2 linked regions of the Aquitalea magnusonii genome follow. The protein of the gene in region 1 interacts with the protein of each later gene in a pairwise test. Links are inferred from orthologs where the notes say so. Each region holds a gene or a part of one and is shown in the gene's direction. Other genes may lie near its edges. The genes, in order: serC and selB.

Region 1 (15,726 bases):
TGTCTGCGCTGCGCGCGCGCATCGTGGCTTTCTTCCAGCAAGACCTGACCGAGGATGAAATCCTGCTGCCGTGGTCGGCGCAGCAATTGCGCGGTGAAATCTACAGTCACTGCCAGGTGCTGGAAGAGCGGGCGGATGAGGACGGTAGCTGGTTCCGCGTGCGTGGCGAGCCGGAGCAGTTGCGCCGCCTGCATGAGAAGCTGAACCCCGGTTCTGGCGGACGGGAAAAGGAATACTGGGAAGTCTGACGCTGCACCTGCCTGATCAGGCAAAAGGCCCATGCCGTAATGGCATGGGCCTTGTGTTTTATCGCTGCAGCAGGGCCTGCCGGCGCAGGCCGTACAGGCTTACAGCAGGCAGGCGCAAGGCGGCAGCAGCTTTATGGTTGGCGGCGTTTAGCCCGGCACCCCCAGAATCACACTGGATGCCTTGAAGATGGCGGTGGCACGGCTGCCGGGCTGCAAGCCCATGTCCTCGGCACTGCCATTGGTGATGATGGCGGCAATGCTGACTCCGGCTGCCACTTCAATCACCACTTCGCTGTTTACCGCGCCCGGAATCAGCCGGCTGACCGTGCCGCGCAACTGGTTGCGTGCCGACAGGCGGATGTTGTCATCCCCAGTGCCATCATCCCCAGTTCCGACGATTACCGATGACGCCTTGATCAGCGCATAAGCCGTCACCCCCGGCTCCAGCCCCAGGCTGAGCACACTGTCGCGGGTCACGACGGCCACCAGCCGCAGGCCGTTGGTAATTTCCAGCTCCACTTCATCATTCACTGCACCGGTCTTGATGGCGACGACCTTGCCCAGAAACTGGTTGCGCGCACTGGTTTTCATGCTCATGCCTCCCAAAAGCAGCAGATCGTCCGCCATGCCGCTGGCCTGACGCTGCAGGTTGCGCAGGAATTGCTGATGTTCCCGCGTGATGATCTGATAGTTCTCCACCAATTGGCGTCCACGCACGGTCAGACGGGTGCCGCCGCCGCCTTTGCCACCGGATAATCGCTCCACCAGCGGCTCACCCGCCAGATTGTTCATGTGGTCGATGGCATCCCAGGCAGCCTTGTAACTGAGCTTGATGTCACGCGCGGCCTGGCTGATGGAGCCGCAGACATCGATTTGCGCCAGCAAGGCCAGATGTTGCGGGCTGCCAAACTTTTCTCCGGCCAGGTTTAGCCATAAAGCACCTTGCAAGGTGATGTCCTGCTGTTTCATGTTTGTCGCTCCGGCTGGGCTGGCAGGCAGGTGGTGTGCGCGTGGCAGCGCCCGCACTCCGGCGGTTTGAGTCCGGGGCGGCCCAATTGCTCACCCAGTTCTGCGTAGAGAAAGCGTTTCCATTTGAGATCGGGCTGCTTGCGTGCATACAAGGGGTAGAGATAATGCTGCAGCAGCAGGTTCAACTCATGGCGGCTGGCCAGCCCCATGTCCTGCCACAGATGGCGGCTGCCCAGGCTGGCCACCGCCACGGCGTGCGCCAGCCAACGGCCATGCCGTGGATTCTCCGCCGCAGAACGATTGGCCAGCAGCATGGCCACCAGCTCAGCCACCAGAGCGGGCCGCTGGGCTTGTAACTGCTGGTATTGGGTTTCTGCCAGCGCCTCCAGATAGCCCAGTTCCGGTGCGCAGGCTGCCAGCATCTCCAGCATTTCCTGCTGCGGCAGGCCCAGCGTCCAGGCATAGAGAGGCAGCTCGCCATCCTGTGCATTGCGTAGCACGCCAAGTACGGTGCGGCTAAGCAGGCGGAAGGCTTGCTGCCGCTGGAAATCAGCCATGGATGGTCTCCATCAGGCCGGCAGGCGGCTGGCTTAGCCGGCCATCCTGCAGGTATAGGGTTTGCTGGCCAAACACCCGGACATCTTCGGCATCGTGGGTAATCAGCAGCATGGGAATGGACAGGCGCTGCAGCAGCTCTGCCAGTTCGCTGCGCAACTGCTGGCGCAAGGCCGGGTCCAGTGCCGAAAACGGCTCATCCAGCAGCAGCGCACGGGGGGCGGCCACCAGCGCACGCGCCAGGGCGGTACGCTGGCGTTGGCCACCGGATAGCGTGGCCGGCAATTGCTCGGCCAGGGTTTCCAGTCCAAAAGCATTCAGCCAGTAGTCCACCGCAGCCAACTGGCGGCGACGTCCGGGGTTGAGCCAGCCGCGCTGCAGGCCAAAGCCGATGTTCTGGCGCACGCTCAGGTGGGGAAACAGGGCGTAGTCTTGAAACAGATAGCCTAGCTGTCTTTGCTGCGGACTCAGGCAAATGCCTTGTGCGCTGTCGAACAGGCTGCGGCCATCCAGCCGGATATGGCCGTGGTCTGGATGATGCAGGCCGGCAATGGCCTTGAGCAGCATGCTTTTGCCTGCGCCGGACGGGCCATAGACCACCAGTTGCTGGCAGTTGCTTTGCAGGGCGATATCCAGTGCAAAGCTGCGCGTGCCGCTGTGCAGGGTGTGGCGAATGGCCAGATCAAAACGCGGTGTGTTCATGTCAGCGCTCCGCCAGTCGGCCCGGTGCCAGCTTGCCTGCCAGCAGCAGCACCAGGATGCAGACCACGGAAGTGACCAGCACCAGCCGGTTGGCACTATCATCCTGTCCGGCCTGTACTGCCTCGTAGATGGCCACCGACAGGGTCTGGGTCTTGCCGGGAATGCTGCCAGCCACCATCAGCGTGGCACCGAATTCGCCCAGCGCGCGGGCAAAGGCCAGCAGCAGGCCAGCCAGAATGCCGCGCCAGGCCAGCGGCAGGGTGATGCGAAAGAAAATGCCGATCTCGGAAATGCCCAGCACGCGGCCGGCCTGTTCCAGTTGGCCGTCCACCGCCTCGAATGCGGCGCGGGCCGGTTTGTAAACCAGTGGAAACGCCACCAGTGCGGCGGCAATCACCGCACCTTGCCAGGTGAAGATCAGGTTGATGCCAAACTGCTGCTGCAACCAGCCGCCCAGCGGGCCGCGCCGGCCCAGCAGGGTGAGCAGGTAGTAGCCCAGTACCGTGGGTGGCATCACCATCGGCAGGGTCAGTGCCGTGTCCAGCAGATTGCGGCCGGGAAAGCGCCCGCGGGCCAGTAGCAGCCCCACGCCAACTCCCAGCAGCAGGTTAAGCAGGGTGGCGCAGCCTGCCACCCGCAGCGACAGGCCCAGCGCGGTCCAGGCCGGGTCATTCATCCAGTCAGGCATGTTCAGGGCTTGTGAAAGCCGTAGCGGCTCAGGATGGACTGGGCGGCGGGAGACAGCAGGTAGCTGACAAAGCGCTGCGCCTCGGCGGCATTGGCCGCGCTGGCGGTACGGGCCACCGGGTAGTTGATGGTTTCATCCAGCGGCACGGTAAACGCCACTTTTACCTTGTCCGGCATGATGGCGGCGTCAGTCTGGTAGACAAAGCCGGCTTCCACCTCGCCACGCGCCACGTAGTCCAGCGACTGGCGCACGTTCTGGGTGTTGATGGCCTTGGCTTCCACCGCCGGCCACAGGCGGGCGTTTTCCAGAGCGCGCTTGGCGTAGCGTCCCACCGGCACGCTGGCCGGGATGCCCAGCGCCACATGGCGGATGCCGGCCTGTTGCAGATCGGACAACTGCTGCAGCTTAAGCTTGCTGTCGCTCGGAACAATCAGCACCAGGGCATTGCGGGCAAAGTCCTTGCGCTCGGCGCTGTTGACCAGTTTTTGCTTCACCGCGCTGTCCATGGTTTCCTGGTCGGCGGAGGCAAATACATCCACCGGTGCTCCCTTGGCCATTTGCTGCAGCAGCACGCCGGAGGCGGCAAAGTTGAAATTGACCTTGCTGCCGGGGTTCTGTGCTTCAAACCCACGGGCAATATCCTTGAAGGCATTGGTGAGGCTGGCGGCGGCGGAAACTGTGATTTCACCAGCCTGGGTGTAGCCTGCCAGCACCATGCTGCACAGGGATAGGGCAATCAGCCTTGCTTTCATTGCGGGCTCCGGTTTGCGTGTGAAGGCGTAATATACCCGGATATATAACGCTGTGAAATAATCCTTCCGGGGAATAGCCCATAGGCTGAAATTGCTAGCCGCGCCAGAGCGCGGCTGCCTGCCTGGCCATGCAGTTGCGGGAAGAAGTACGCTGTCGCTGCCGCCAAAACAGCGGGGCATGGCTGTGCAAGGGGTGCATCACGACCGATTACGCCGGGCAATCTGCCTAGAATGGGCACAGGACGACAGCGTCTTGCCTGTCATGTCAGCTAATAGCCGGAGCCTCTGCCATGTACTTTACCCATGCCATCACCCGCCTGCCTGCCGACACCGTTGCCGCCGGCCTGACCACCGCCAGCCTCGGTGCGCCGGATGCCGCGCTCACCCGCCAGCAGTTTCGTGAATACATCGACATTCTGCTGCAACTGGGCCTGACCGTGACCACGCTGCCAGCCTTGCCGGATTTCCCCGATGCCCATTTCGTGGAAGACGTGGCGGTGATGATGCCGGAGCTGGCCATCATCACCCATCCGGGCGCACCATCCCGCCGTGGTGAGGTACACAGCATGGCCCCGCTGGTATCGCGTTTTCGCCATGCGGTGTGGCTGGGCGAGGGCGAACACATGGATGGCGGCGATGTGCTGATGGTGGACAAGCGTTTTTTCATTGGCCTGTCCAGCCGCACCAATGAAGCCGGCATCAGCCGTTTTGCCCGCGAAGTGGAAAAATTCGGCTATCGCGTGCAGGCGGTGCCGGTGGCCTCCGGCCTGCATCTGAAATCGGTGGTGAATTATGTCGGGCGTAATACCGTGCTGCTGTCGGCGGCAGCGGTTGATGAACCGGCATTCCGTGATTTTCGCCACATCGTGCTGGACCCGGCCGAGGAGTACGCCGGCAACACCATGTGGATCAACGACAGCCTGATCACCCCCAGCGGTTATCCGCATACCTTGCGCCAGTTGCAGCAACTGGAACTGCCCATCATCCAGACCGATACCAGTGAAATCCGCAAGATGGATGGCGGGCTCACCTGCCTGTCCTTGCGCTTCTGATGGCGCAGCCTAGCCTGGGCTGCGGCCAGCGCGCTTGATGGTTTGCAGCTCGGTGGTGGTGAGGATTTTCTCGATGCGAAACGCCGTGCTGGCCAGCCAGGCGTCGGCCAGTTGGCGGTATTCATCGATATGCTGGCAGGCAATGCGCAACAGGAAATCCACCGTGCCGCTCACCATCCAGCCATCCTGCACTTGCGGGGTGCGCTGGATTTCGGCAATGAAGGCTTGCTGGGAAACCAGATGGTCGGCCAGCGTCACCTGCGCCAGAATCACCAGTGGCGGTGCGCTGCGCGGCAGGTCGACGATGGCGCTGTAGCCCTTGATGATGCCGGCCTTCTCCAGACGGCGCACCCGTTCCAGACAAGGGCGTGGCGTCAGGTTTACCTGCTCGGACAGGCGCTGGAAGGGCAGGCGGCCATCGCGTTGCAGGATGTCGAGAATTTGCAGATCAATACGATCCAGGCCGGTTTTGTCTGTCATGGGGAGCAAGGCTTCATGGGGCGGTGACACAAGTGCGCATTGCAGCGCTGCCGGCATGGGCTTGTCAACAATGATGACGACGGCAAAAAATCCTTGTGCATTGCAGCAGGCGGGGCTAGGATCGTCTCTGCCCCTCATGGGCAACGTCGCTCGGACGGTTCCGGGCGCTTACGTGAAAGGCTCACATGGCTTCCTCTGCAGGCAAGCGCCGCTTTGCGCGCATCGATCGTCTTCCCCCCTACGTATTCAATATCACCGCCGAACTGAAACTGGCGGCCAGACAGCGCGGCGAGGACATCATCGACCTGAGCATGGGCAACCCCGATGGCGCCACGCCGCCGCATATCGTGGCCAAGCTCAATGAAGTGTCGCAACGCCCGGATACCCACGGCTACTCTGCCTCCAAGGGCATTCCGCGGCTGCGTCGCGCCATTTCCCGCTGGTACAAGGACCGCTACGAGGTGGACATCGACCCCAATAGCGAGGCGATTGTCACCATCGGTTCCAAGGAGGGCCTGGCCCACCTGATGCTGGCCACGCTGGATGGCGGCGATACTGTGCTGGTGCCGGACCCCAGTTATCCCATCCACATTTACGGCGCGGTGATTGCCGGGGCGCAGATCCGTTCGGTGCCGCTGGTGCCCGGCATCGACTTTTTTGCCGAGCTGGAAAAGGCCATCCGTGGCAGCTATCCCAAGCCCAAGATGATGGTGCTGGGCTTTCCGTCGAATCCCACTGCGCAGTGCGTGGAGCTGGATTTCTTCGAAAAAGTGATTGCACTGGCCAAGAAGCACGACATTTTCGTGGTGCATGACCTGGCCTATGCCGACATCGTGTTTGATGGCTGGAAAGCACCGTCCATCATGCAGGTGCCGGGCGCCAAGGATATCGCCGTCGAGTTCTTCACCCTCAGCAAGAGCTACAATATGGCGGGCTGGCGCATCGGTTTCATGGTGGGCAACCCGGACCTGGTGGCTGCGCTGGCACGGATGAAGAGCTATCACGATTACGGCACCTTCACCCCGCTGCAAGTGGCCGCCATTGCCGCGCTGGAAGGCGATCAGCAATGCGTGCGTGACATCGCCGCCAAATACCAGCAGCGCCGCGACGTGCTGGTAAAGGGATTGAACGAGATTGGCTGGGAAGTGGAATGCCCCAAGGCTTCCATGTATATCTGGGCGCGTATTCCGGAACAGTGGCGCGAACTGGGTTCGCTGGAGTTTGCCCGCCTGATGCTGGAAAAGGCCAAGGTATGCGTATCGCCCGGCATCGGTTTTGGTGACCAGGGTGACGAATACGTACGCTTTGCGCTGATCGAGAATGAAGCGCGCATCCGGCAGGCGCTGCGTGGCATCAAGCAGATGTTCAAGGAGCAGTAAAACAGCCGGCGCATCGCGCCGGCATGCAACACGGCCACGCATTGCGTGGCCGTGTTTGCGTCAGCTTATACCTGGAAGCGCGACACCAGTTTTTCCATGTCCACGGCAATGCGCTCAACGGCATCCGCCGACTGCGCGGTATTGTGGGCGGTAGCGCTGGCTTCTTCGGCATGCTGCACGATGGTTTCGATTTTTTGTGCCACCTCGGTGGCCGCAGAGGCTTGCTCGCGCAGCGCGGTATTCAGTTGATCGACAATCCCGGCGACATGTTTGGCGCTGTCGCGCAGGGTGGATACGGTATCGCCGGCTGCATTGGCATTGCTGACACTGGCTGCCACCAGTTCCACCCCTTGATCGACACCGTTGACCACATCCACGGTGGATTGCTGGATGGAGGCCACCATCTTGACGATTTCATTGGTGGACTGCGCGGTGCGCTCCGACAGTTTGCGCACCTCGTCGGCCACCACGGCAAAGCCGCGACCCTGTTCACCAGCGCGGGCCGCCTCGATGGCGGCATTGAGCGCCAGCAGATTGGTCTGGTCGGCAATGTCCTTGATCACCGCCACGATGGAGGAAATCTGCGCTGATTCGGTTTGCAGGCGGGCAATCCGTTCGGCTGCAGTGCCAACCACCAGCGAGATGTCATTGATCTGACCCACCAGTGAGCGCAGCGACTCCAGGCCGTTGGCAGCTTGCTGATCGGACGATGCGCTCAGGCTGGCGGCCTCGGCGGTGCCGTCAGCCACGTGATTGATCGACACTGTCAGTTGTTCGGTATTGGCAGCAATGGCGGAGGCAGCCTGGCTTTGCAGGCTGGCTGACTGCTCCATCTGCTGTACCGAGCGGTTGAGCTGGCGGGATGACTCCAGCAGGACTTCGGCATTGCGGCGCGAGTCCTGCATGGCTTCCCGCAGTGCCGACTGCATATGGCCCATGGCGATAATCAGCTTTCCCACCTCATCCTGGCTTGCCGGTGGCAGGGTGCCGCGCAAGTCACCGTTGGCAATACGCCGCGCGGCGTCCACGGTATTGTCCAGCCGGCCAGCAATGCGCCGGGCCACAATCAGCGATACCGCCAGCGACAGGATTACCCCGGCAATCAGTGCCACGGTACCACCGGCCACGCCAGCCTTCACGCTGCGGTCGGCACGCTCGGCGGCCTTGCGCGCGCCCTCGGCATTCAGCTTGATCAGAGAATCGGTCAGGTCGCGCAGGGCATTGGCTTTTTTCACCCATTCGCCCTTGCGCAAGGCCTGGGCCTCGTCCTCCTTGCCAGCCTTGATCAAGGCAATTGCCTTGCTCACGGTGTCACGATAAGCGGCGGCGGCAACCTGTGCTTGCTGGTAGGCGATTTTTTCCTCATCCAGGCTGATCTGGGATTCATAACGTTTGAAAGCGTCTTGCAATTTACTGTCCAGGTCCGCCATCGAGCTTTCCATCTTGCTGCGCTCGGCCGGGGTGTTGGGCAGCATGTATTCCAGGCTGCGCACCCGGTAGCGCAAGCGCAACTGGCTGATCTCGCCGACCGATTGCACTGATGGCAACCAGTCTTCAGCGATCTGGCGGGTTTCACCGCCAACTGACTTGATCTGCCAGATACAGAACAGGATGGCGGCAATCAGCACGCCGCCGCTGAGCATGAAGTTGACGATAAATTTTTTAGTCAGGCTGATGTTGTCAAGAAATTGCATGGCTGCTGCTCCGCCGATAGTTGTTATGTCTGTCCACTGCACCTAAATCCAGTAAAGAACATTTTTCCGCGATCAGCCATGCAAATATTGCCCTGGAATATAGCCGGGTGCCGGTTTTAGCCACCGACCAGGCCGGGTTTGTGCCAAATAACAGCCGGTGCTGCGCTTTGGCGGGCCGGACAGTCATGGGCTTGCTGCACCGTGCTTATGCCTTGGTAAGGCGGCAGTGCGCAGCCGTCTGGCTTGCTTGCGCCAGCGGGCTACCCGTTTTGCATGAAAACTGCACAGCAAGCAGCGTGGCCGGGCTGTTTGGCAGCGGCGTCAAGCCTGCCTTTGCGGTGCGCCAAGGCGTGCTAAGTATCTGACGCAGCAGGCAGTGCCAGCCGGGATGGGCAGGGCGCGTGCCGCGCATGACGGCCACGCCGCGACTAGGCATGCGCTGACGGGGTGGACGTGGTAGAATCGGAGCTTATTTTTGATTCCTGAAAAGATAGCCATTTACCCATGACAGATCAGCTTTTCGCCAAGGAAACGATCCCAATCAGCCTCGAAGAGGAAATGCGCCGCTCCTACCTCGACTACGCCATGAGCGTGATCGTGGGCCGTGCGCTTCCCGATGTGCGTGATGGCCTCAAACCGGTACATCGTCGCGTGCTGTTTGCCATGCACGAACTTTCCAACGACTGGAACCGTGCATACAAGAAATCCGCGCGTATCGTGGGCGATGTCATTGGTAAATACCACCCGCACGGTGACTCGGCGGTTTACGACACCATCGTGCGCATGGCGCAGGACTTCAGCCTGCGCTACCCGCTGGTGGATGGCCAGGGCAACTTCGGCTCGGTGGATGGCGACAGCGCCGCCGCCATGCGTTACACCGAAATCCGCATGGCGCGCATTGCGCACGAACTGCTGGCGGATATCGACAAGGAAACCGTGGACTTCGGGCCGAACTACGACGGCTCCGAACACGAACCGCTGATCCTGCCGGCCAAGATTCCCAACCTGCTGATCAACGGCTCCTCCGGCATTGCCGTGGGCATGGCCACCAACATCCCGCCGCACAACCTCACCGAAGTGGTGGATGGCTGTCTGGCGCTGCTGGCCAACCCGGAAATGACCATCGACGATCTGATCGACATCATTCCGGCACCGGACTTCCCGACGGCAGGCATCATCTACGGCACCGCCGGGGTGAAAGAGGGCTACCGTACCGGTCGCGGCCGCGTCATCATGCGCGCCCGCACCCACTTTGAAGACATCGGCAAGGGTGATCGTCAGGCCATCATCGTCGACGAGATTCCGTATCAGGTGAACAAGTCGCGCCTGCTGGAGCGCATTGCCGAACTGGTGCGTGACAAGCAGATCGAAGGCATTTCCGACCTGCGCGACGAGTCGGACAAGTCCGGCATGCGCGTGGTGATCGAGCTCAAGCGCGGCGAAATGCCGGAAGTGGTGCTCAACCACCTGTTCAAGCTCACCCAACTGCAAGACAGCTTCGGCATCAATATGGTGGCCCTGGTCGATGGCCAGCCGCGCCTGTTGAACCTGAAGCAGATCATCGACGAATTCCTGCGTCACCGCCGCGAAGTCGTCACCCGCCGCACCATCTACGAACTGCGCAAGGCGCGCGAACGTGGCCACATCCTGGAAGGCCTGGCCGTTGCGCTGTCCAATGTCGACGACATCATTGCGCTGATCAAGGCCTCGGAAACCCCGCCGGCTGCCAAGGTGGCGCTGATGGCGCGTGCCTGGCGCTCGGAGCTGGTGGAAGAGATGCTGTCCCGCGTGGACCAGAGCAAGGCGCGCCCGGACGGGCTGGATGCCGAATTCGGCCTGCACCCGGACGGCTACCGCCTGTCCGACGCGCAAGCCCAGGCCATCCTGGAAATGCGTCTGCAACGCCTGACCGGCCTGGAGCAGGACAAGATTGTCGGCGAATACCGCGACATCATGGCCATCATCCTGGACCTGATCGACATTCTGGAACGTCCGGAACGCATCAACCAGATCATCGGCGACGAACTCTCTGCCATCAAGACCCAGTTCGGCGATGGCCGTCGTTCGGAAATCGAACCGTTTGGCGGCGACATCAATATCGAGGACCTGATCACCCCGCAAGACATGGTGGTGACCATCTCCCATACCGGCTATATCAAGACCCAGCCGATCGACGATTACCGCTCGCAGCGCCGTGGCGGTCGTGGCAAGCAGGCTGCGGCCACCAAGGATGACGATTTCATCGACACCCTGTTTGTGGCCAATACCCACGACTACGTGCTGTGCTTCTCCAGCAAGGGCCGCTGCTACTGGATCAAGGTTTATGATCTGCCGCAGGGCGGTCGCAACAGCCGCGGCAAGCCGATGGTGAATGTGCTGCCGCTGGCCGATGGCGAGAAGATCAACGCACTGCTGCCGATCAAGGCCTTCACCGATGCCGAAGCCGTGTGCGACGAAAACGAAGATGATGAAGCCGCCGCCCTCAAGGCCAAGGGTCCGTTTATCTTCATGTGTACCGCCAACGGCACGGTGAAGAAAACCCCGCTGGAAGCCTTCTCCCGTCCGCGTACCGCCGGCATCATCGCCGTGCGTCTGGACGAAGGTGACAACCTGATCGGCGTCGCCCTGACTTCCGGCAACGACCAGATCATGCTGTTCTCCGACGCCGGCAAGGCCGTGCGCTTCAGCGAAACCGACGTGCGTGCCATGGGCCGTACCGCCGGTGGCGTGCGCGGCATGATGCTGGGTGAAGGCCAGCAGGTGATTTCCCTGCTGGTCACCAATTCGGAAGAGCAGCAAGTGCTGACCGCCAGCGATGGCGGCTATGGCAAGCGCACCCGCACCGGCGAATTTCGTCATACCAGCCGTGGCACCCAGGGCGTGATTGCGATGGACCTGACCGACAAGACCGGCCTCAAACTGGTGGCCGCCAGCCTGGTGGAAGACAGCGACGACGTGATGCTGATCACCACCGGCGGCGTGCTGATTCGCACCAAGGTATCTGAAGTGCGTGAAACCGGCCGTTCGGCACAGGGCGTGCGCCTGATCAACCTGGACGAGGGCGAGAAGCTGATCGGCCTGGAAAAGGTGGCAGAAGGCGAATCCGACGAGGAAGTCGAAGTTGTCGATGGCGATGCAGCCAACGGTGAAGATGTCGCCGCACCGGCAGCCGACGCCGCCAGCGCAGGGGATGCCGAGGCATGACGGCAAGCCCTGCCAATCCGCAGGTGCTGGAGACGATGAGCAAGCTCTTCGTCTCCCTCCCGCACTGTGCCACCCTTGGTTTCCAGTATCTGGGCACCGAGGGTCGCCGCCCGGTGCTCAAGGTGGAGTGGCGGGAAGACCTGGTGGGCAACCCCGCCAGCGGCACCATTCACGGCGGGGTGATCACCTCGCTGGTGGATACCACCAGCGCCGTTTCGGTCACCGCCTGCCTGCCGGATTTTGAAACCATTGCCACGCTGGACCTGCGCATCGACTACCTGACGGCAGCCACACCGGGCAAGGCCATTCACTGCCGTGCGGAGTGTTACCGCCTGGCCAGCCAGATCGCCTTCACCCGCGCCGTGTGCTATCACGATGACCCCGCCGATCCCATCGCCCATGGTGTAGCCACTTTCATGCGTGAATCCAGTCGCGCCTCGATGTTGCAGGAGCCAAAACCATGAGCGATTTCATGGAAAAACTGGCCACACTGCGCGATGCCAAGGACTTCACCGCCCTGATCGACGCCATTCCCTATGCCCGGCTGATGGGCGTGGAAATGCGGGAAGACGAAGCGGGCGAGTTGCTGTTCCAGCTACCGTTTGTCGAGCGCAATGTCGGCAACACCGTTCTGCCGGCACTGCACGGCGGGCTGATTGGCGGGTTTCTGGAAAATGCGGCGCTGCTGCACCTGATCTGGCATCGCGAATCGCTGGCAGCACCCAAGATTGTCGATTTTTCGCTGGACTACCTGCGTTCAGGTCGACCGCAAACCCTGTTTGCCCGCTGCGAGATCACCAAGCAGGGCAAGCGCGTGGCACATGTATTGATAGAGGCCTGGCAAGAAGACCGCCGCAAGCCGGTGGCTGTGGCACGGGCCCATTTCCTGCTGACGCAGTGACACACAGGCATGGCCTGATCTGGTCATGCCGCAAGTTTGAAGCAATGACTGAGGACAGACATGGCCAAGGTGTATAACTTTTCCGCCGGACCGGCAGTTTTGCCCCACGACGTTCTGGCACAAGCCCAAAGTGAAATGCTGGACTGGCACGGCTCCGGCATGTGCGTGATGGAAATGAGCCATCGCGGCAAGGAATTCATGGAAATCATCCATGATGCCGAGCAGGACCTGCGCGAGCTGATGCATGTGCCGGCCGGTTACAAGGTGCTGTTCCTGCAAGGCGGTGCCTCCATGCAGTTTTCCATGGTGCCGCTGAATCTGCTGGGCGACAAACAGTCGGTCGATATCGTCAATACCGGTCACTGGTCCAAGCTGGCCATCAAGGAAGCGCGTCGTTATTGCAATGTCAACGTGGTGGCCAGTAGCGAAGACCGCAACTTTGCCTATGTGCCGGCAGAGGAAACCTGGCAGCGCGACCCCAACGCCGCCTATCTGCACTACACCTCGAACGAAACCATCGGCGGTTTGCAGTTCCCCTTCGTGCCGTCCGAGCAGGGCGTGCCGCTGGTATGTGACATGTCCTCCGACTTCCTGTCGCGCGAAGTGGATGTCAGCAAGTTCGGCCTGATCTATGCTGGCGCGCAAAAGAATATCGGCCCGTCCGGTCTGGTAGTGCTACTGGTGCGTGAAGACCTGCTGGGCCGCGCCCGTGCCGACCTGCCCACCATGCTCAACTATCAGGTCCATGCCGACGCCGACTCCATGTACAACACCCCGGCCACCTATCCCATCTATATCGCCGGCCTGGTGTTCAAGTGGCTGAAGCAGCAGGGCGGGGTAAAGGGCATGGCAAGCCGCAATGCGGAAAAAGCCGGTCTGCTGTATCACACCATCCAGGCCAGCGAAGGCTTCTACACCACCCATATCGATGAACCCTTCCGTTCGCGCATGAATGTGGTGTTCCGCCTGAAGGACGAGGCACTGGAAGAGAGCTTCATGATGGAAGCACGCAAGAACGGGCTGATCCAGCTCAAGGGTCACCGCGTGGTTGGCGGCATGCGTGCCTCCATTTACAACGCCATGCCGATTGAAGGGGTGAAGGCACTGGCCAGCTTCATGCAGGACTTCGCCCGCCAGAACGGCTGAGGCTGAGCAATGCAGGCAGATTGTTCTGCCAACACGACACTGTGTGCAAAAACCCGTGGCCAACACGGGTTTTTTCTTGTGCGCAGCGGTTTTATGATGGATGACCATAACAATATCGGAAATCATGCCATGGACCGCTCCATTCAACGCTTGCTGCTTGCGGGCGGCCTCATCGTGTCACTGGCCATGGGCATTCGCCATGGCTTCGGCTTTTTCATGCCGCCCATGACCAGCGCCTTTGGCTGGACCCGCGAAAGCTTCGCCTTTGCGCTGGGCATGCAGAACCTGATCTGGGGCCTGGCGCAGCCCTTTGCCGGAGCCCTGGCCGACCGGCATGGTCCGGGCAAGGTGCTGCTGGGCGGGGGCCTGCTGTATGCCTTGGGCCTGCTGCTGATGACGGTATCGGCCACGCCGGTGCTGTTTTCGCTGTCAGCCGGCGTCTTGCTGGGGCTGGCCTTGTCCGGCACCACCTATAGCGTGATTTTTGGCGTGCTGGGCCGTACCGTGCCCGCTGCCTATCGTTCGCGCGCCATGGGACTGACCGCAGCGGCCGGCTCCTTCGGTCAGTTTGCCATGGTGCCGATCGAGCGCTCGCTGATCGACGGCATGGGCTGGCTGCCCTCCCTGCTGGTACTGGCCGGCTGTGCCTTGCTGATGTTGCCGCTGGGGCGCTCACTTACCCGGCAGGCAGATGCCATGCCGCAAACCGGCGCACCGCAGGTGCATGCACATCTGCTGCAAGGCATGCTGCATACCTTTGCCCGCGCCTGGACCGAAAAAGGCTTCCGCCTGCTGATGGCGGGCTATTTTGTCTGCGGTTTTCAGGTGGTATTCATTGGCGTGCATCTGCCGGCCTATCTGCGTGATCACGGCATGGGCGGCAATATCGCCAGTCTGGCGCTGGCCCTGATCGGTCTGTTCAATATTTTCGGTACCTTTATCTTTGGCGAAGCCGGCAGCCGTTATGCCAAACCGCCCTTGCTGGCCGGCATTTATCTGGCGCGCAGCATTGCCATCGGCCTGTTTCTGTTATTGCCGCTGTCGGTGCCCTCGGTGCTGGTATTTGCCTCGGTGATGGGCTTTCTGTGGCTGTCCACCGTACCGCTGACCAATGGCGTGATTGCCAGCCAGTTTGGCGTACAGCACCTTGGCATGCTGTCCGGGGCGGTGTTCTTCTCGCATCAGTTGGGCAGCTTTCTGGGCGTGTGGCTGGGAGGCAAGCTGTACGACCTGAACGGCAATTACAATATCGTGTGGGGCATCGCCATCGCACTGGGCGTACTGGCCGCGCTGGCCAACCTGCCGATACGCGAGCAGGCATCTGCCGCCTTTGCCGACAAGGCCGCTGCATGAAAACCGCTTTGTATGCCGTGCTGGGCCTGTTGCTGGTGATACTGCTGTTGATGTATCAGCAACCGCGCTTTGTCATGGCATTTTCCGACTTGATAACCGCCTGTTTTTGAAGCGTCAGGAGCTTGCATGCTGAGTACCGAACTGTTTGCCCGTTTGACTGCCATCTGGGAAGAGGGCGAGCATCACGATGCCGTCACCACCGAACGCGCACTGAAAAACCTGTTCATCACGCCGGATACCGGGCGCTTTCTCTACCAGCTATTGCGGCATGCCAATCCGCAGCATGTGCTGGAGATCGGTACATCCAACGGTTATTCCACCTTGTGGCTGGCGCTGGCACTGCGGGATCGTAGCGGTCGCATCACCAGTCTGGACGTTCTGCCGGCCAAACAGCAGCAAGCAGCGCGACATTTGCAGGATTTTGCCTTGCAACACAAGGTGGAACTGCATTGCCAGGACGCTGCCGCCCATTTGCGCGCAGCGGCCGACGGCAGCGTGGATGTGGTGTTTCTGGACGCAGATCGCAGCCGATATGTGGATTATTGGCCTGATTTGTGCAGGATTCTGCGTCGTGGCGGCCTGATCGTGGTGGATAATGTTCTG
Region 2 (15,763 bases), 1.7 Mb from region 1 along the record:
CCTCCATTGCCGACAAACCCCATCTGCAGGCCATCACCGACAGCATCATCGCCCTGGGAAACCGCATGCAGCTATGCACCGTGGCCGAAGGCATCGAAACGCAGCAAGATCTGGACACCATGCTGCAACACGGCTGCCTCATGGGGCAGGGCTACTTTATTGCCCGACCGATGGATGCCAGCCAGTTTCTACTCTGGGCCAAGCAGCACCAGCCTGGCTTCAAGCCGACACCGCGCACCATCAGCTAGCACACCGACAGCCACCATCCTGCGGCATCAGGGCAGCCGCCACAGCGGCGGCTCGTCCATCAGGGCAATCTGTTCGCGTAGCGACAGAATCTGCTCCTCCCAGAAACGCGGCTGGGCAAACCAGGGAAAGGCAGCGGGAAAGGCCGGATCATGCCAGCGCCGCGCCAGCCAGGCGGCGTAGTGCAACAGGCGCAGCGTGCGCAATGCTTCCAGCAAATGCAGCTCACGCAGATCAAAATCGCAGAAGTCCTCGTAGCCGGCCAGCACGTCGCCAAGCTGGGCGGATTGCTCCTCGCGCGTGCCGGACAGCAGCATCCACAAATCCTGCAGCGCCGGTCCCATCCGGCTATCGTCAAAGTCGACAAAATGCGGGCCATCGTCCGTCCACAGCATATTGCCGTTATGGCAATCGCCATGCAGCCGCAACTGCCGTACCGCACCGGCACGGTCGAAACAACGCCTTACACCATCCAGCGCCTGTGCCGCCACGCCGCGGTACACCTCGCGCAGATCGGCCGGCAATACATGAGCATCCAGCAGATAGGCAACCGGCTCCTCGCCAAAGCTGTGGATATCCAGTGCGGGACGGTGCTGGTACGGTGCCACCTGCCCCAGTGCATGGATGCGCCCCAGAAAGCGGCCTATCCACTCCAGCGTGTTGCTGTCACCCAGCTCCGGCACCCGGCCGCCGCGGCGGGTAAACAGCGCAAAGCGGAAATCCTGATAGTGATGCAGGCTGGCATGGCCAAACAGCATGGGCGGCACCACGGGAATCTCGCGTTCGGCCAGTTCCAGACTGAAGGCATGTTCCTCCATAATCTGCGCATCGCTCCAGCGTCCCGGGCGATAAAACTTGGCCACCAGCGGCGGGCCATCCTCCATGCCCAGCTGATAGACACGGTTTTCATAGCTGTTGAGTGCCAGCAGGCTGCCGGAGGCTCGCAGCCCCAGACTTTCCACTGCATCCAGCAGGACATCTGGCGTCAAGCCGGCAAAGGGGGGCATGGTTTCTTGGGTCATGGCGGCATTATACGTACAGATCACACATCACTATCCATTGCTGTCCGCACTCGGCTAGTATCCAGAATGGAAACACCCACTTTGCAGGAGAATGTCATGCATCCCAGCGACTCGCGCCACGACAGGAAGCTGCTGTCCCTGCCCGCCGAAATTGCCGAAGCCACCTGGACGGGCTGGCAGTGCATCGCCCATACCTTGCACCATCAGCGTTGCGAACCGGCCAGCGACCGGCGCAGCCAGCTATTGCACCTGCTGCGCTGGCTGGCCGGCAATCTGTTGCTGGTCGGGCTGCTCTACCTGCTCTACCGATATTCCCGTTTCTGAAAATACACCATGCCGCTGAAAAACCTGTATGCCCGTCTACCCTCGGTAGACCGGCTGCTCAATCATCCCCTGCTGGAAAAGGTGCTGGACCGCCACGGCAATGCCGCACTGGCCGCCGCCGTGCGCCAGACCCTGGACGAAGCCCGTCAGCACATCCGCAGCAACAACAGCCTGCCGCGCTGGGCCGAAGACGAACACCAGTTGGCCTCCCTGGCCAGCCAGCGGGTAAGTACCCGCCAGCAGGTCCGGATACGCCCGGTATTCAACCTCAGCGGCACCGTACTGCATACCAATCTGGGACGGGCGCCGATGGCGGAGGCTGCAGTCGAGGCAGTCAGCCGCGCCATGCGCGAAGCGGTAACGCTGGAATACGATCTGGATGGTGCTGGCCGTGGCCATCGGGATAGCGCCATCAGCGAATTGCTGCAGGAACTGACCGGTGCCGAAGCCGCCTGCGTGGTCAACAACAATGCCGCGGCGGTGCTGATTCTGCTGTCCACCGTGGCAGCCGGGCGTGAAGTGGTGGTATCGCGGGGAGAACTGGTGGAAATCGGTGGTGCCTTCCGCATGCCGGATGTCATGCGTCAGGCCGGTTGCAAGCTGGTAGAAGTGGGCGCCACCAACCGCACCCACCTGCGCGACTACCGCCAGGCCATCAATGCGGAAACCGGCTTGCTGATGAAAGTACACACCAGCAACTACCATATTGAAGGCTTCACCCACAGTGTCAGCGAAGCCGAACTGGCCGAACTGGCACACCAACATGGCCTGCCAGCAGCCACCGACCTGGGCTCAGGCGCACTGATCGACCTGTCTGCCTACGGCCTGCCGGCGGAACCCATGCCACAACAGATGATTGCCCAAGGCGTGGATCTGGTCAGCTTTTCCGGCGACAAGCTGCTGGGCGGCCCACAAGCCGGGCTGATCATCGGCAAGAAAAGCTGGATAGACAAAATCCAGCAACATCCGCTCAAGCGCGCACTACGCTGCGACAAGATGACACTGGCGGCACTGGAAGCCACGCTACGGCTTTACCTGCAGCCAGACCGGCTGGTGCGCCAGCTTCCCACCCTGCGCCGGCTGGTACGCGCGCAGCCAGACATGCAGCAACAAGCGCTACGCCTGCTGCCCTTGCTGAGCCACTTTGCCGGCAACAATTTCGACACCGCAGAACAGGCCTGCCTGTCGCAGATCGGCAGCGGCTCGCTGCCGGTAGATCGCCTGCCCGGCTGGGCTATCACCTTCAGTCCGCGTGATGGTCGCGGCAGCACGCTGGAAGCACTGGCCAACCGGCTACGCAGCCTGCCCGCACCGGTGATTGGCCGCCTGTACGATGGCAAGCTGTGGCTGGATTTGCGCTGTCTGGAAGATGAAAGCGCCTTTCTGGCCAATCTGCGCCAGGCAGACCCGGCGGGCAATCCCGGCTAGCCGTGCCAGCGGCTCCAACCCAGGATCAGCACCAAGGCCGCCACACCCCAGCACAGGGTGGCGGCAGCCAGCGCCCAAGGCAGACGCAGGCGGTCCAGCAGGCAATACAGGCTGAACAGGTAGACAAAATAAGGCAGCAAGGACCACATGCCAAACAGCAGCGTGGTCTTGAGTGCTACTGCACCGCGCTCACTACCGACAATGTAATGGGCAATCAGCGCAAAAGTGGGGAATAGCGGCACCAGGCCGGCAATATAGTAATTACGCGAGCGCGACAGCAGGCTGATCAGCACTACCGCCAGCGCGCCGAGCAGGGACTTGAGCAACAGAGCCAAGATCATTCCACAGCAGGATGGATAACAGGCACCATTCTGACATGATCAGCCGCCAACAGCGCCGAAATGCAGATCATTCTTATTATTGTTTTTATTTACCGAAACAAACGGCGCAATTAATAAAAACTTAAGCCAGCTATGGCATACTGCACTTCCCCACCAGATCCGGACTGTTTTGCCATGACCATACACCCCAGCCATTCCCCACACGAAACCGTGGACGAAGCCGCGCGCAACAAGGCTGCGCACCGCAGCACCATGGTCAGCGTCTGGGTCAATATCGTCCTGGCCAGTGCACAAATCCTGATCGGGGTGTTTGCCAGATCCCAGGCGCTGATCGCGGACGGGATTCACTCGCTGTCCGACCTGCTCTCCGACTTTGTTGTGCTGCTGGCAGGCCATCACAGCCGCAAAGCACCGGATGCCGACCATCAATACGGCCACCAGCGCTACGAAAACGCCGCCTCGCTGGTGCTGGGCCTGCTGCTGCTGGCCGTGGGCATTGGCATGCTGTGGTCGGCCGCAGTGAAGTTTCATGACCCCTCTGCCATCCCCACCGTACACAGCGTGGCCCTGTGGGTTGCCATCACCGCGCTGGTTTCGAAAGAAGTGCTGTTCCGCTTCATGCTGGCAGTGGCGCAGCGGGTACGCTCCAGCATGCTGGTGGCCAATGCCTGGCACGCGCGTTCCGATGCCGCTTCCTCACTGGTCGTGGCCATCGGCATCATCGGCAACCTGATGGGTTATCCGATTCTGGACCCGGTTGCCGCACTGATCGTAGGCTTCATCGTGGGCAAGATGGGCTGGACTTTTGCCTGGAATTCACTGCACGACCTGATGGATCGTGCCGCCGACACCGAAGAAGCAGATGCCATCCGCCACACCCTGCTGGCCACCAGCGGCGTACGGGCGCTGCATGATCTGCGCACCCGCAAGATGGGCGACCTGATCCTGGTGGATGTTCACCTGGAAGTCGATGGCCATATGAATGTATTCGATGCCCATTCCATTGCAGAACAGGCACGCGCACGGGTGATGGCCGCCCATCCGGTGCTCAATGTCATGACCCACATCGACCCGGTGGGCCTGGAACACCCTACAGATCGCTCCGTCGCATGATTTTTGCCACTGCCGGCCATGTCGATCATGGCAAGACCGCCCTGCTCACCGCGCTAACCGGCCAGAATGCCGACCGCTTGCCGGAAGAGAAAAAACGCGGCATGACCATAGACCTGGGTTATGTCTACCTGCCGCTGGCGGACGGACGGGTAGCCGGCTTCATTGACGTACCGGGCCACGAGAAATTCCTGGCCAACATGCTGTGCGGCCTGTCTGGCATTCCGCATGCCTTGCTGATCGTTGCCACTGACGACGGCATCATGCCGCAGACACGAGAACACCTGGCCATCCTGCAGCTAAGTGGCATTCCCCAGCTCAGCGTAGTCATCAGCAAGTGCGATCTGGCTGATTCCCGCCGGCAACAGGCAGTGGCCAAGGACATCCGCCAACTGCTGGCCGCCAGCCCATGGCCAGATGCACCGCTCTTTCCGGTATCCAGCCACAGCGGCGCGGGGATTGCGCCATTACGCCAGCACCTGCTGCAACACCTGTCAGCACTCCCCTCCCCTGCCGGCCAGCGTTTCCGCCTGGCCATAGACCGCGCCTTCAGCCTCAGCGGTGCCGGCCTGGTAGTCACCGGTACCGCCCTGGGCGGTCAGGTACAACTTGGCGACCGGCTCTGGCTCAGTGGCAAGGATGAGCCACTCAGGGTGCGTAGCCTGCATGTGCAAAATACCGCAGCGCAGTCTGGCCAGGCCGGGCAACGCATCGCACTGAATCTGACTGGGGATATTGAAAAGAAAGACATCCAGCGCGGTGACTGGCTGTTCAGCACCACAGCGCCTGCACCTAGCAGCCGCATCACCGTCAGCGTGCAGGCCATCGCCCCCCTGCGGCACTGGCAGGCCTTGCATATCCACCATGCAGCACGCCACATTACCGGACGGCTGGCACTGCTAAACCGCAGCCAACTGGCTGCCGGAGAAACCGCCCTGGCCGAACTGGTTCTGGACCAGCCATTGTGGATGGTTTGCGGTGATCGGCTGATCCTGCGCGATGCCAGCGCACGCGACACCCTGGCCGGCGCACGTCTGCTCGAATTGCAGGTACCGGGCCGCGGCAAACGCCAGCCGGCCCGGCTGGCTTATCTGCAGCAATTGCAGCACGCCACACTCACCCCCGCCGACAGACTGCAACTGCAAAGCCGGCAGCAGACCGTGGTGCTACAGGATTTTGCCTGGGACATGCAGCTGGATGAACCCGCCCTGCAACAATTGCTGCAAGCCAGTCCCGGCCAGCAAGTGGCCGGACGGTTCTATCACCTGCAACACTGGGAAGCCATGCAGGACACCTTGTTGCAACGGCTGGCCATGCTGCACCAGCAACAGCCGGACCAGTTGGGTGCCAGCCGAGGCCGCCTGCGCCGGCTGGCCCTGCCCACCGAGCCGGAAAGCACGCTCAACCTGCTGGTGGAACAACTGCTGCAACAGGGCCGGCTGCTGCAAACCCGCGGCTGGCTACACCTGCCACAGCATGTACTGGCCTTCACCCCGCAGGAGGAGCAGCACTGGCAGCGACTGTCATCCTGCTTTGTCGGCAGCGAAGCACACTGGGTGCGCGATCTTGCCGACACCCTAGGCGACGATGAAGGGGAAACACGCCGCCTGCTGCACAAGGCTGCGCGCTTGGGACATGTGGTGGCCGTGGTGCAGGACCGCTATTTCTCCAGCGCCAGCATGCAGGCCATGGCTGACATCATCCGCCAGCTCTGCCAGCAACACGGACATGCCGACGCTGCCGCCTTCCGCAACCAGCTGGGCTGCGGCCGCAAGCTGGCCATTCAGATACTGGAATTTTACGACCGCACCGGCTTTACCCGCCGCCTGGGCGACCGCCACCTGCTGCGCGAAAACCTGCTGTTTTCCAGCAGTCAAACCACTGCAGCGCAGCACGCTTTCCCGCCGACGTGAAACCGGTATAATCAGCCGGCATGGAAGAGAGGCATCCCCGGTGGGGTGGCTGGTCTTCAAAACCAGAGGGGGCCGCCAGCGGTCCCGGGTGGGTTCGACTCCCATTCTCTTCCGCCATCAACAAGCCACGCCAAGCCGCGTAAAACCGCGTTAAACCAAGGCCCAGCAACGGTTTCAAACTAACAGCGCTGACGTGATGGCGGCTTTAGGCGGCTTCATGCGGCGTCAGAATTCGCACAAATTTCGCACAAGAAACTGAAGGAAATGCAACCTGGGCGCAGCACCCTGAGTGCGTGCGGATATGAGAAGTGGCAATGATGCAAAATACGGGCGCAGAAACCATGCGCAAAACGCATGAAACCGCATGAAGGCAACCAGGTGCAATTCCAGCACAAGAGCCTTGCCACGGGCTGTTTACGGGGCAATCATGCAGCTGCATATTTTTCGACGCCTCAAGTGGGCGGGCGGGGTGGGACAGCAGCCATGCCGGAAAGCGGCACCATCCTGCCTGGCCGCAAGATAGCGGTGGCCGCTTCATGAAACAAAACAGCAAGCGCGCGGCGCTATGCGTCCCTGCCCTCTCATCCAAGCACCTGCGCGCCGGTCAAGGCCACTTGCCTACCGGACAACACAGATGACAAAACCCGCATTACTGCGGGTTTCATCGTCATTCTGCCGTAATGGTTGTAGCGCGCGGGCCAGGGCTCACCCAGTCATGCCAGCCAGGGTGCGGCGATAGTACTCAAGATACACCGCATAAAGGTGATGCAGCACGCTGGCACTGCGGCGGCCTGATTTGGACAGGCATGCCTGCCGGGCGGCATTCAGTTCGCGCAATTCGTAGGGCATCAGCACGATTTCATCACGCGACTGGAAAACCGAATAAACCGATTTCAGGTTTTCAATGGCATGCTGGATCAATCTTGCTTCGGGAGAATGCACATTTACATACAGCACATGAAATGCCTTGAACAAGGCAATCAGCTGGATGATCCGGTCGCCATCTCCCTTGCCGGAACAAAGATCCGAACAACAGGAAGTCAAATTCTGTTTGATATTTATCATCTTGCCACACCGACCTTCACTGACTATTGCCGGACATCACGCAACTGCCGTGACATGATACAGCCCGGATTCAACACCTCACTCACCACTACCGACGGCCAGCAGCAACAAGATGCCTGCCGCGATTCCGATATTCCCAGCATGCCAGCCAGATTCCCGCATGACAGCCGGGCACGGTGACAAGACCGTTCACCTTGTACCAAAGGGCAGAAAAACACAGGCATACCTGCCAAGGATAACACTCTTGACTGACTTGCCAAGTGAGCGCAGCAAAGCAAATTATTGCGAATACTCGGCAGATTATTTAAAAGTCATAACAAGTAAAAAATGATCATCCATATCCATTAAATAGCTGCAACAGCGCTGCCAGCCAGCGTGTATTGCCGGACAAACAGTCATGATCAGGGCTGATCAACCGTCCGCTCACCGCATGCAAGCATGCCTAAAGTCGTGTTCTGGCAGAACTTTCTCCAGCACCCTGCCATCTTCTATAACAGATCATCAAAGCCCGCACGGGCTGGGGGATAAGATAAATGTTCAATCAACATCTGAAACAGCGGATTGCACAGTTGGAGCAGCAACTGGCCGCCTCACGGCAACTCGAAACGGCGCTGGACCTCTCCATGGCGCAAATTCGCTTTAGCCCAGATGGCACCATCAGCGCGGTCAACCAGAACTTCCTCGACACCATGGGCTATACCAGCCCTGAACAACTGCTGGGCAAACCGCACAGCATGCTGTGCGATGCAGCCTATGCGGCCAGTGCCGACTACCGCAAGCTGTGGGAAGGGCTGCGCCGCGGCGAGAGCTACCACAACCGGGTGCGCCGCCTCTCCCGTGATGGCCGCACCGTCTGGCTGGAAGCAACTTACACCCCGATACTGGATGCGCAAAACCGGGTGGTCAGCATCATCAAGCTGGCCACCGACGTCAGCCATAGCGTGCAAGAGGCCGCTCGCAACAAGGCCATCCTGCAGGCCATCAACCAGGCGATGGCCGAAATAGAATTCACCCCGGATGGACAGATCATTGATGCCAATGAAAATTTCCTGAACGTAACAGGCTATACCCGCGACAGCCTGATCGGTAAACAGCACCGCATGCTGTGTACCGCCGAATTTGCCGCCAGTCCGGAATATGCCGCCTTGTGGGAACGCCTGCGCAATGGTCAGCACTACAGCGGACGTATCCAGCGCCTCACCCGCGACGGCAGACTGATCTGGCTGGAAGCCAATTACAACCCGGTGCGGGACGAACAGGGCAGAGTGTGCAGCGTCATCAAGTTTGCCACTGACATTACTGCCCAGATCACCCAGCAACAGCAGGAACGCGAGTCTGCCTTGCTGGCTTACTCATCCTCGCGTGAAACCCAGTCGCTGGCCGACGCCGGTGTGTTCGACATCGAGCAGAGCATTGAAGACATCATGAATATGGCCAACAACATCGAGCGTGGCAGCCAGCAGGTACAGCAACTGGGTGAGCGTTCGCAACAGATCGGCTCCATTGTGCAAACCATCAAGGAAATTGCCGACCAGACCAATCTGCTGGCGCTGAATGCAGCCATCGAAGCCGCCCGTGCCGGCGAGATGGGCCGTGGCTTCGCGGTGGTGGCCGACGAAGTGCGCAAGCTGGCAGAACGCACGTCGAGTTCCACCGTACAAATCAATACCATGGTGCAGGACATCCAGAAGCATACCCTTACTGCCGTCGCCAGCATGGACAGCCTGCTGGCCCAGGCCAATGGCACTGTGCAGCTATCCCAGCGGGTAGGAGAAACCATTTCCAGCATCAATCACCAGGCCAAAGGCGTGGTTGCCGCAGTCAGCCGTTTTGCCGACATGAAAAACCGGGATACACATGACGCCAGCTAGCACACGAGGGTAAATCCGAATTGGCAGCGGCAGCATGAACATTATCTAATGCAGCCTGAACCCTGCTCCTGCCTGTTGGAGGCCCCGCGCACCATGAAAATCGGCCTGTTCATTCCCTGTTTCATCAACGAACTGTTCCCCCATGTGGCCATGGCCACGCTCGAACTGCTGGAAAGCCTGGGCTGTGAGGTGGACTACCCGCTGCAGCAATCCTGTTGCGGCCAGCCACTGGCCAATAATGGCGATAGCAAGGGCGCTTGTGACGCCGCTAAGCGTTTTACCGCAGTGTTCCAGCAATACGACTATGTAGTCGCCCCCTCCGGCAGTTGCGTTTCGCACGTCACCCACCACTATGACTGGTATATTGCGGAAGACCCCGCCTACCAGCAGCTCAAGCCCAAGGTCTACGAAATCATCGAATTCCTGCAAGATGTGCTGAAGCTGGAAAAGCTGCCCAAGCCGGTGTACTTCCCGCACAAGGTTTCCATTCACCAAAGCTGCCACGGCCTGCGCGAGCTGCATCACGCCAGCCCGTCCGAACTGATGATGCCCTATCACTCGCGCCTGGAGTCCATCCTCAAGCTGGTGGATGGCGTGGAAGTGTTGCTGCCGGAACGCCGTGACGAATGCTGCGGTTTTGGCGGCACCTTCTGCGTGGATGAGCCGGAACTGTCCACCGCCATGGGCGAAGACCGCATTGCCCAGCACGAAGCCACCGGCGCGGAATACATCGTCGGTGCCGACCCCTCCTGTCTGATGCATATGGGTGGCATCATCCGTCATCAGGGCAAGACCATCCGCCCGCTGCACATCGTGGAAATCCTCACCGGCCGGGGAGCAGGCGCATGAAAGACGACAGCGTAAAACACCCGCAGGCAGCGGCTGAATTCCTCAAGGACCGCGCCCAGGCCAAGTGGCACGACAGCGCCATCTGGTGGGTAAGACAAAAACGCGATGCCCAGGCCAAGCAACTGCCGGAGTGGGAAGAACTGCGCCGGCTGGCTCGCGAGATCAAGGCACATACCCTGTCGCAGCTGGATGACTACCTGGCCCAGTTTGAAGCCAATGCGCAGAAAAACGGTGTCACCGTACACTGGGCGGCCGATGCCGACGAGCACAACCGCATCGTGCACGGCATTCTGGCAGCACGGCAGGTGAAGAAGCTGGTCAAGTCCAAGTCCATGCTGACCGAAGAGTGCGGGCTGAACCCTTATCTGGAACAGCGCGGCATCGAGGTGGTGGATACCGACCTGGGCGAGCGCATCGTGCAATTGCGCCACGAAGCCCCCAGCCACATCGTGATGCCGGCCATCCACCTGAAAAAAGAACAGATTTCCGAACTGTTCCACAAGGAGCTGGGCACCGAGGCCGGCAATAACGACCCCACCTACCTCACCCACGCGGCACGGGCCAATCTGCGCGAACACTTCCTGTCCGCCGACGCCGGCCTGACCGGGGTGAACTTTGCCATTGCCGAAACCGGTGGCGTGGTGGTGTGTACCAATGAAGGCAATGCCGACCTTGGCACCAGCCTGCCGCCGATTCACATTGCCAGCATGGGCCTGGAAAAAATCATTCCCAAGCTGGAACACCTGGGCGTGTTCACCCGGCTGCTGGCCCGCTCCGCCATCGGCTCGCCGGTAACGACCTATACCTCGCATTTTCACCAGGCGCGGCCCGGTGGCGAGATGCACATCGTCATCGTGGATAACGGCCGCAGCGAGATTCTGGGCAATGAAGACTTTTACCAGAGCCTGCGCTGCATCCGCTGCGGTGCCTGCATGAACACCTGTCCGGTTTACCGGCGCAGCAGCGGCTTTAGCTACAGCTACATCATTCCCGGCCCCATCGGTTCTACCCTTGGCCCCAGCCGCGACATGAAAAAGCACGGCAGCATGGCCTTTGCCTGCAGTACCTGCGGCTCCTGCTCCAATGTCTGCCCGGTCAAGATCAATCTGCACGAACAACTGGTACTGCACCGCAAGAAGGCGTTTGAGCAGAACCTGCTGCCAGTCGGCAAAAAAATGGGTTTGCTGGCCATGCGCTTTCTCACCCAGCACCCAGCGCTGTTTGACCTGAGCGGCAAGGTGATGCGCAAGGTGGTACCCATCATTCCGGAAAGCCTCACCCGCCACAGTGCCTGGAGCCGAGCCGGACGGGATGTTCCGCCGATGCCGGCACAAAGCTTCAAGGAGCTGTACCAACAGCGCAGTCAGGACAAGCAGGACAAGGAGGGCCAACAATGAGCGCCCGTGACAACATACTGGCCCGCATTCGCCAGAACCGGCCGCAAGCATCAGCGCTGCCGGATATTCATGCCGTACCGTTCATCCGCTACGACAACCAGTTTGAAGCGTTTGCCACGCTGATCCGCAATCTGGGTGGCGACGCAGTCCAGTTGCAGGATGGCCAGAGCGTGGCCGATGTCGTGGCCGCACGCTGGCCGGAAGCCGGTCGCACCGTCGACCTGACCGTGGCTGGGCATGAAGAAGTGGATGATCCGCACGCCTGGCATGACGTCGACGTCGCCATCGTCCCAGGCCAACTGGCGGTGGCGGAGAATGCCACGGTGTGGGTCAGCCATCCGGACAACCGTTTCCGCTCGATTTACTTCCTCACCCAGAAGCTGGTACTGGTAGTGCCGCGTGAGGCGATGGTAGACACCATGCGCGATGCCTATGCCCGTATCGAAGTGGCAGAACACGGCTTTGGTGCCTTCATTTCCGGCTCCTCACGCACGGCGGATATCGAACAAAGCCTGGTGATGGGTGCGCACGGTGCCATGGCGGCCCTGGTGATATTTGTCTGATTTGTACGCACGGAGCATTGCTTCCTTGGGGCCCCTGCGGGGGCCTTTTTTCATATCAGCCCGCCCCATGAAAAAACCGCCGGTCCAAAGACAGGCGGTTTTGTGGTGTCACTGCAGTCAGGCGATCAGCGGCTGACTTCCACCTTGTAGCGCGGCGGCAGCAGCAAAGCCGGAATCTCGCGCTGTGCCTTGCGGCTGCGGCGGCTGCTACCGGCAGGCTTGATGGTTTTCAGGCCTTCGCCAGACTTGCCCGCCATCAACGCGGATGCCGGTACCGACATCGGATCACGCAGGGTTTCGCGCGCAGGGGCACGCGGGGCGGAACGGCCATGATCACGACCAGCATCACGCTCGCGCTCGTGTCGATGAGAGGATTCCTCACGCGGCGCAGCCGAGCCTGGCTCAAAGCCGGACACCACTTGCGGCGTCAGCGTTTGACGGGTCAGCTTTTCAATGGCCTCATGCTGACGGGTTTCCGCCGGACTCATCAGCGACATGGCCACCCCGCTGGCACCGGCACGACCGGTACGACCAATGCGATGCACATAGTCTTCCGGCGAATTGGGCAATTCGTAATTCACCACGAAGGGCAGTTCACTGATATCCAGGCCACGCGCTGCCACATCAGTGGCTACCAGCACCCGCAGATTGCCTTCCTTGAAGGCGGACAGGATTTCCAGCCGCGAGGCCTGTGCCTTGTCACCATGAATGGCTTCGGCCACCAGACCGTCACGTTTCAGATCCCGCGCCAACTGGTCAGCGCTCAGCTTGGTCTTGCAGAACACGATGACCTGGCTCATGTCACGGCTCTTGATCAGATGGCTCAGCAAATAGCGCTTGCGACCAGCATCGACGGAATACACCAGTTGCTCAACGTGTTCATTGGTGGCATTTTGCCGCGCCACTTCCACGGTTTGCGGGTCTTTCATGAAGTCGGCGGCCAGACGCTTGATTTCCGGTGCAAAGGTGGCCGAGAACAGCAGGGTCTGCCTTTCCTTGGGCAGCAGGCTCATGATCTTGCGGATATCCTGGATGAAGCCCATGTCCAGCATGCGGTCGGCCTCGTCCAGCACCAGCACTTCCACCTTGTTTAGCTGGATGCTTTTTTGCTGGATGTGGTCCAGCAAACGGCCCGGCGTGGCAATCACCACTTCCATGCCACGCCGCAGCTCGGCAGTCTGCGGGTCCATATTCATGCCGCCAAACACGGTGGTGGCTCGCAGCGGCAAATACTTGGTATAGGTTTTTACATTCACGCCAATCTGGTCGGCCAGCTCGCGCGTGGGCGACAGCACCAGCGCCCGCACCGGGTGCATGGCCGGGGAAACACTGGTATTGGCGAATTTTTTCAGGCGCTCAAGAATGGGCAGCATGAATGCCGCTGTCTTGCCGGTGCCGGTTTGTGCAGCAGCCAGCAAGTCGCGTCCGGACAGCACCAGCGGAATGGCCTTGGCCTGGATGGGCGTAGGCTCGGAATAACCCTGTTCTTCAATGGCACGAAGAATCTCGGGCGACAGCCCGAGTTCGGAAAACAGCATGTGTGTGCTCCTGCAATTCGATTGGGCGATATCATCGCAGCATGCGACGCATCCCCCTTGTTCATGAACATGGCCAGGCCAAAATGGCAACGCCGCCCATCAGGGGCGGCGGTAGGCAGGCATCAGGCCATGTGGTTGGCGATACTGAGCAACAGGACGACAAACAGCCATAGCAAGGCTGAACGCCAGACCAGTCCGACGGCACTTTTCAGAAAGGCCGGATCAGCCTCGTCACCCAGGCCCAGTTCGGGCCGGAACTTGATGGAGTAATCCTGTCTGAGCGGATCGCCCAGCTTGACCCCCAGCGCACCTGCTGCCGAGGCCAGAAGAATGCCATTGGCGTAGTTACCCCAGGTTCTGGCCTGGGAGCGCCAACAGTAAACAGCATCTTCGAAGTCACCCATCACCGCAAAACTGGCAGCGGTGAGGCGTACCGGCAACCAGTCCAGCCAGGCTGCGGCACTGCCGGCAAAGCGGCCAAACCGGTCTTCTTCTGCCTGACGGCTCCCCCACTTCTGCCCCAGCATGCTGCACAGACGGTACAGCAAGGCACCGGACGGACCAGGCAACAGCACAAACCAGAACATGGTGCCGAAGACATGACGGTAACTGTCCACTACGCCTTGCTCGATCGCCAGCCGGGAAATCTCGCCCACCGACAACTCAGCAGCCGGTTGGCCAGTCCAGCGCGACAGTGCAAGGCGTGCGTCCAGATCACGCCCTTCAGCCAGCGCCAGCGAAATCTCGGAAAAGGCACTGGAGAAATGGCGGAACCCCATGGTGAGATACAGCACCAGCACATTCCACAGAATGGCCAGCAGCGGATTGGCTGCATAAAGGGCGTAGTACACGCCCAGGCTCAGCAGCACCGGCGGCAGGATGGCCAGCATCCACGCAAAGACGCCGTGCCGGTTGGCACCGGCATTCAGATTGCGTTCCAGGTGATTGGCATAGCGGGTAAATATATGCCAGACGCGGTTACGGTTGCCCAGGGGGCGCAGCTGTTCAAGTGCCAGCGCAAATATCAGGGAAATCAGGGTCATCAGATTATGGATGGTGGTTTGCTCAGGCCCAGTGGCGAAGATACCACAAAGGGGCAGGTACGCCCACCACATCGCATCTGCCGAGCGACGTGCAGGGGAAAATACGGATCAGGCAGAACCCAGAAAGCGGCGTCCGCCAACCGGCTGCGGCTGCTGGCCGCCACGGTCGTAACTGAGGGTGGCGGCAGCGGCCTGACGCAATACGGCCAGTGATTCTTCCACCTGCCCCAGTTGCTGTTCGATAAAACTGCCATTGAGCTGATTGATGCCCTGGGCACGATGGATGAGATCTTCCAGTGCCAGCCAGGCCTGGCGTTCTTCGGGCTTGTCGGCCAGCCAGATGTACACGGTATCGCTGTCGGACAAGCCCAGCGACTTCATCAGCCTGGCGCGAGACTGCGAGTGCATGGCCAGTTCGTCCAGCACCTTGCTCTTGCTGTCAGCCAGGTCCTCCAGCAGGTGTACCTGGCCGGCAATCATCACCTGCTGCTCCTGTTGCAGCAGCTCCACCAGACGGGCCACTTGCGCAGCCTCGGCCCGGCACAGATCGGCAAAACCTTGTTCTTGCGTCATTGCAGCTTGACCATCGTGCCAACAGTTACTGATTCAGCAGCTCTTGCGTAGACGCAATCAGGCTGTCGGCAATCTTCTCCGGGTTAACCGAGAAGCTGCCGGATGCGATAGCGTTCTTGATGGCATCCACTTTGGCCGCATCAAAAGCCGGTGCGGTGTCTGCCTGGGCTTCCAGCGCACTGATGCTGCTGGCCAGCGGGTTGATTTTCACGCTATCGGTCGGGGTGGAGCCGACAGCAGTAGCCTGTGTGCCGGCATCACGCCGGGCCAGCTTGCTCTGGCCGCTATAGGCAGCAACGGCACTACCCGAGTTGTCGATTTTCATGGCGAGGCCTTCCAAACTAGCTAGGGGTTTCTCTATTATCGGCTGAAAAAGCAAACTCTTGAAATATTTATCAATAACTCAGGCTGACGGTGCCATCCGGCAGCACCACGCCGCGAATCACCCTCCCGCTATTTAGCCTGACGGAGACAGCATCC

What was found.
Region 2: the proteins of serC (region 1) and selB interact in binary tests that used the Escherichia coli proteins (3 or more experiments, as listed by UniProt). The link is inferred for Aquitalea magnusonii from one-to-one orthologs.

What each region holds. Positions count from the first base shown.
Region 1 is NZ_AP018823.1:1,903,107-1,918,832, reverse strand. The notes cover bases 11,765-14,727. They hold serC (3-phosphoserine/phosphohydroxythreonine transaminase), read left to right. Parts: upstream 11,765-12,684; coding sequence 12,685-13,770; downstream 13,771-14,727. Other genes in these bases: DLM_RS09165 (MFS transporter), read left to right, coding at 13,900-14,727; DLM_RS09175 (PaaI family thioesterase), read left to right, coding at 12,184-12,624; DLM_RS09180 (PaaI family thioesterase), read left to right, coding at 11,765-12,187. Outside these bases: GTPase HflX, read left to right, coding at 1-248; DLM_RS09235 (TOBE domain-containing protein), read right to left, coding at 396-1,217; DLM_RS09230 (nitrogen fixation protein NifQ), read right to left, coding at 1,214-1,774; DLM_RS09225 (ATP-binding cassette domain-containing protein), read right to left, coding at 1,767-2,474; modB (molybdate ABC transporter permease subunit), read right to left, coding at 2,476-3,162; modA (molybdate ABC transporter substrate-binding protein), read right to left, coding at 3,165-3,914; DLM_RS09210 (dimethylarginine dimethylaminohydrolase family protein), read left to right, coding at 4,205-4,966; DLM_RS09205 (Lrp/AsnC family transcriptional regulator), read right to left, coding at 4,976-5,446; alaC (alanine transaminase), read left to right, coding at 5,632-6,825; DLM_RS09195 (methyl-accepting chemotaxis protein), read right to left, coding at 6,891-8,519; gyrA (DNA gyrase subunit A), read left to right, coding at 9,024-11,723; more of DLM_RS09180, read left to right, coding at 11,720-11,764; more of DLM_RS09165, read left to right, coding at 14,728-15,123; DLM_RS09160 (O-methyltransferase), read left to right, coding at 15,250-15,726. UniProt on the Escherichia coli protein: Catalyzes the reversible conversion of 3-phosphohydroxypyruvate to phosphoserine and of 3-hydroxy-2-oxo-4-phosphonooxybutanoate to phosphohydroxythreonine. Is involved in both pyridoxine and serine biosynthesis.
Region 2 is NZ_AP018823.1:184,043-199,805, reverse strand. What follows is about bases 3,928-6,927. They hold selB (selenocysteine-specific translation elongation factor), read left to right. Parts: upstream 3,928-4,470; coding sequence 4,471-6,384; downstream 6,385-6,927. Other genes in these bases: DLM_RS00975 (hypothetical protein), read left to right, coding at 6,739-6,924; DLM_RS00990 (cation diffusion facilitator family transporter), read left to right, coding at 3,928-4,474. In the rest of the region: DLM_RS01015 (EAL domain-containing protein), read left to right, coding at 1-248; DLM_RS01010 (serine/threonine protein kinase), read right to left, coding at 276-1,268; DLM_RS01005 (hypothetical protein), read left to right, coding at 1,365-1,592; selA (L-seryl-tRNA(Sec) selenium transferase), read left to right, coding at 1,602-3,020; DLM_RS00995 (GlpM family protein), read right to left, coding at 3,017-3,361; more of DLM_RS00990, read left to right, coding at 3,536-3,927; DLM_RS00970 (hypothetical protein), read right to left, coding at 7,090-7,449; DLM_RS23820 (methyl-accepting chemotaxis protein), read left to right, coding at 7,983-9,320; DLM_RS00960 ((Fe-S)-binding protein), read left to right, coding at 9,369-10,169; DLM_RS00955 (lactate utilization protein B), read left to right, coding at 10,166-11,566; DLM_RS00950 (LutC/YkgG family protein), read left to right, coding at 11,563-12,129; DLM_RS00945 (DEAD/DEAH box helicase), read right to left, coding at 12,255-13,667; DLM_RS00940 (CobD/CbiB family protein), read right to left, coding at 13,790-14,710; DLM_RS00935 (flagella synthesis protein FlgN), read right to left, coding at 14,819-15,283; flagellar biosynthesis anti-sigma factor FlgM, read right to left, coding at 15,309-15,608; flagellar basal body P-ring formation chaperone FlgA, read right to left, coding at 15,679-15,763. UniProt on the Escherichia coli protein: Translation factor necessary for the incorporation of selenocysteine into proteins. It probably replaces EF-Tu for the insertion of selenocysteine directed by the UGA codon. SelB binds GTP and GDP.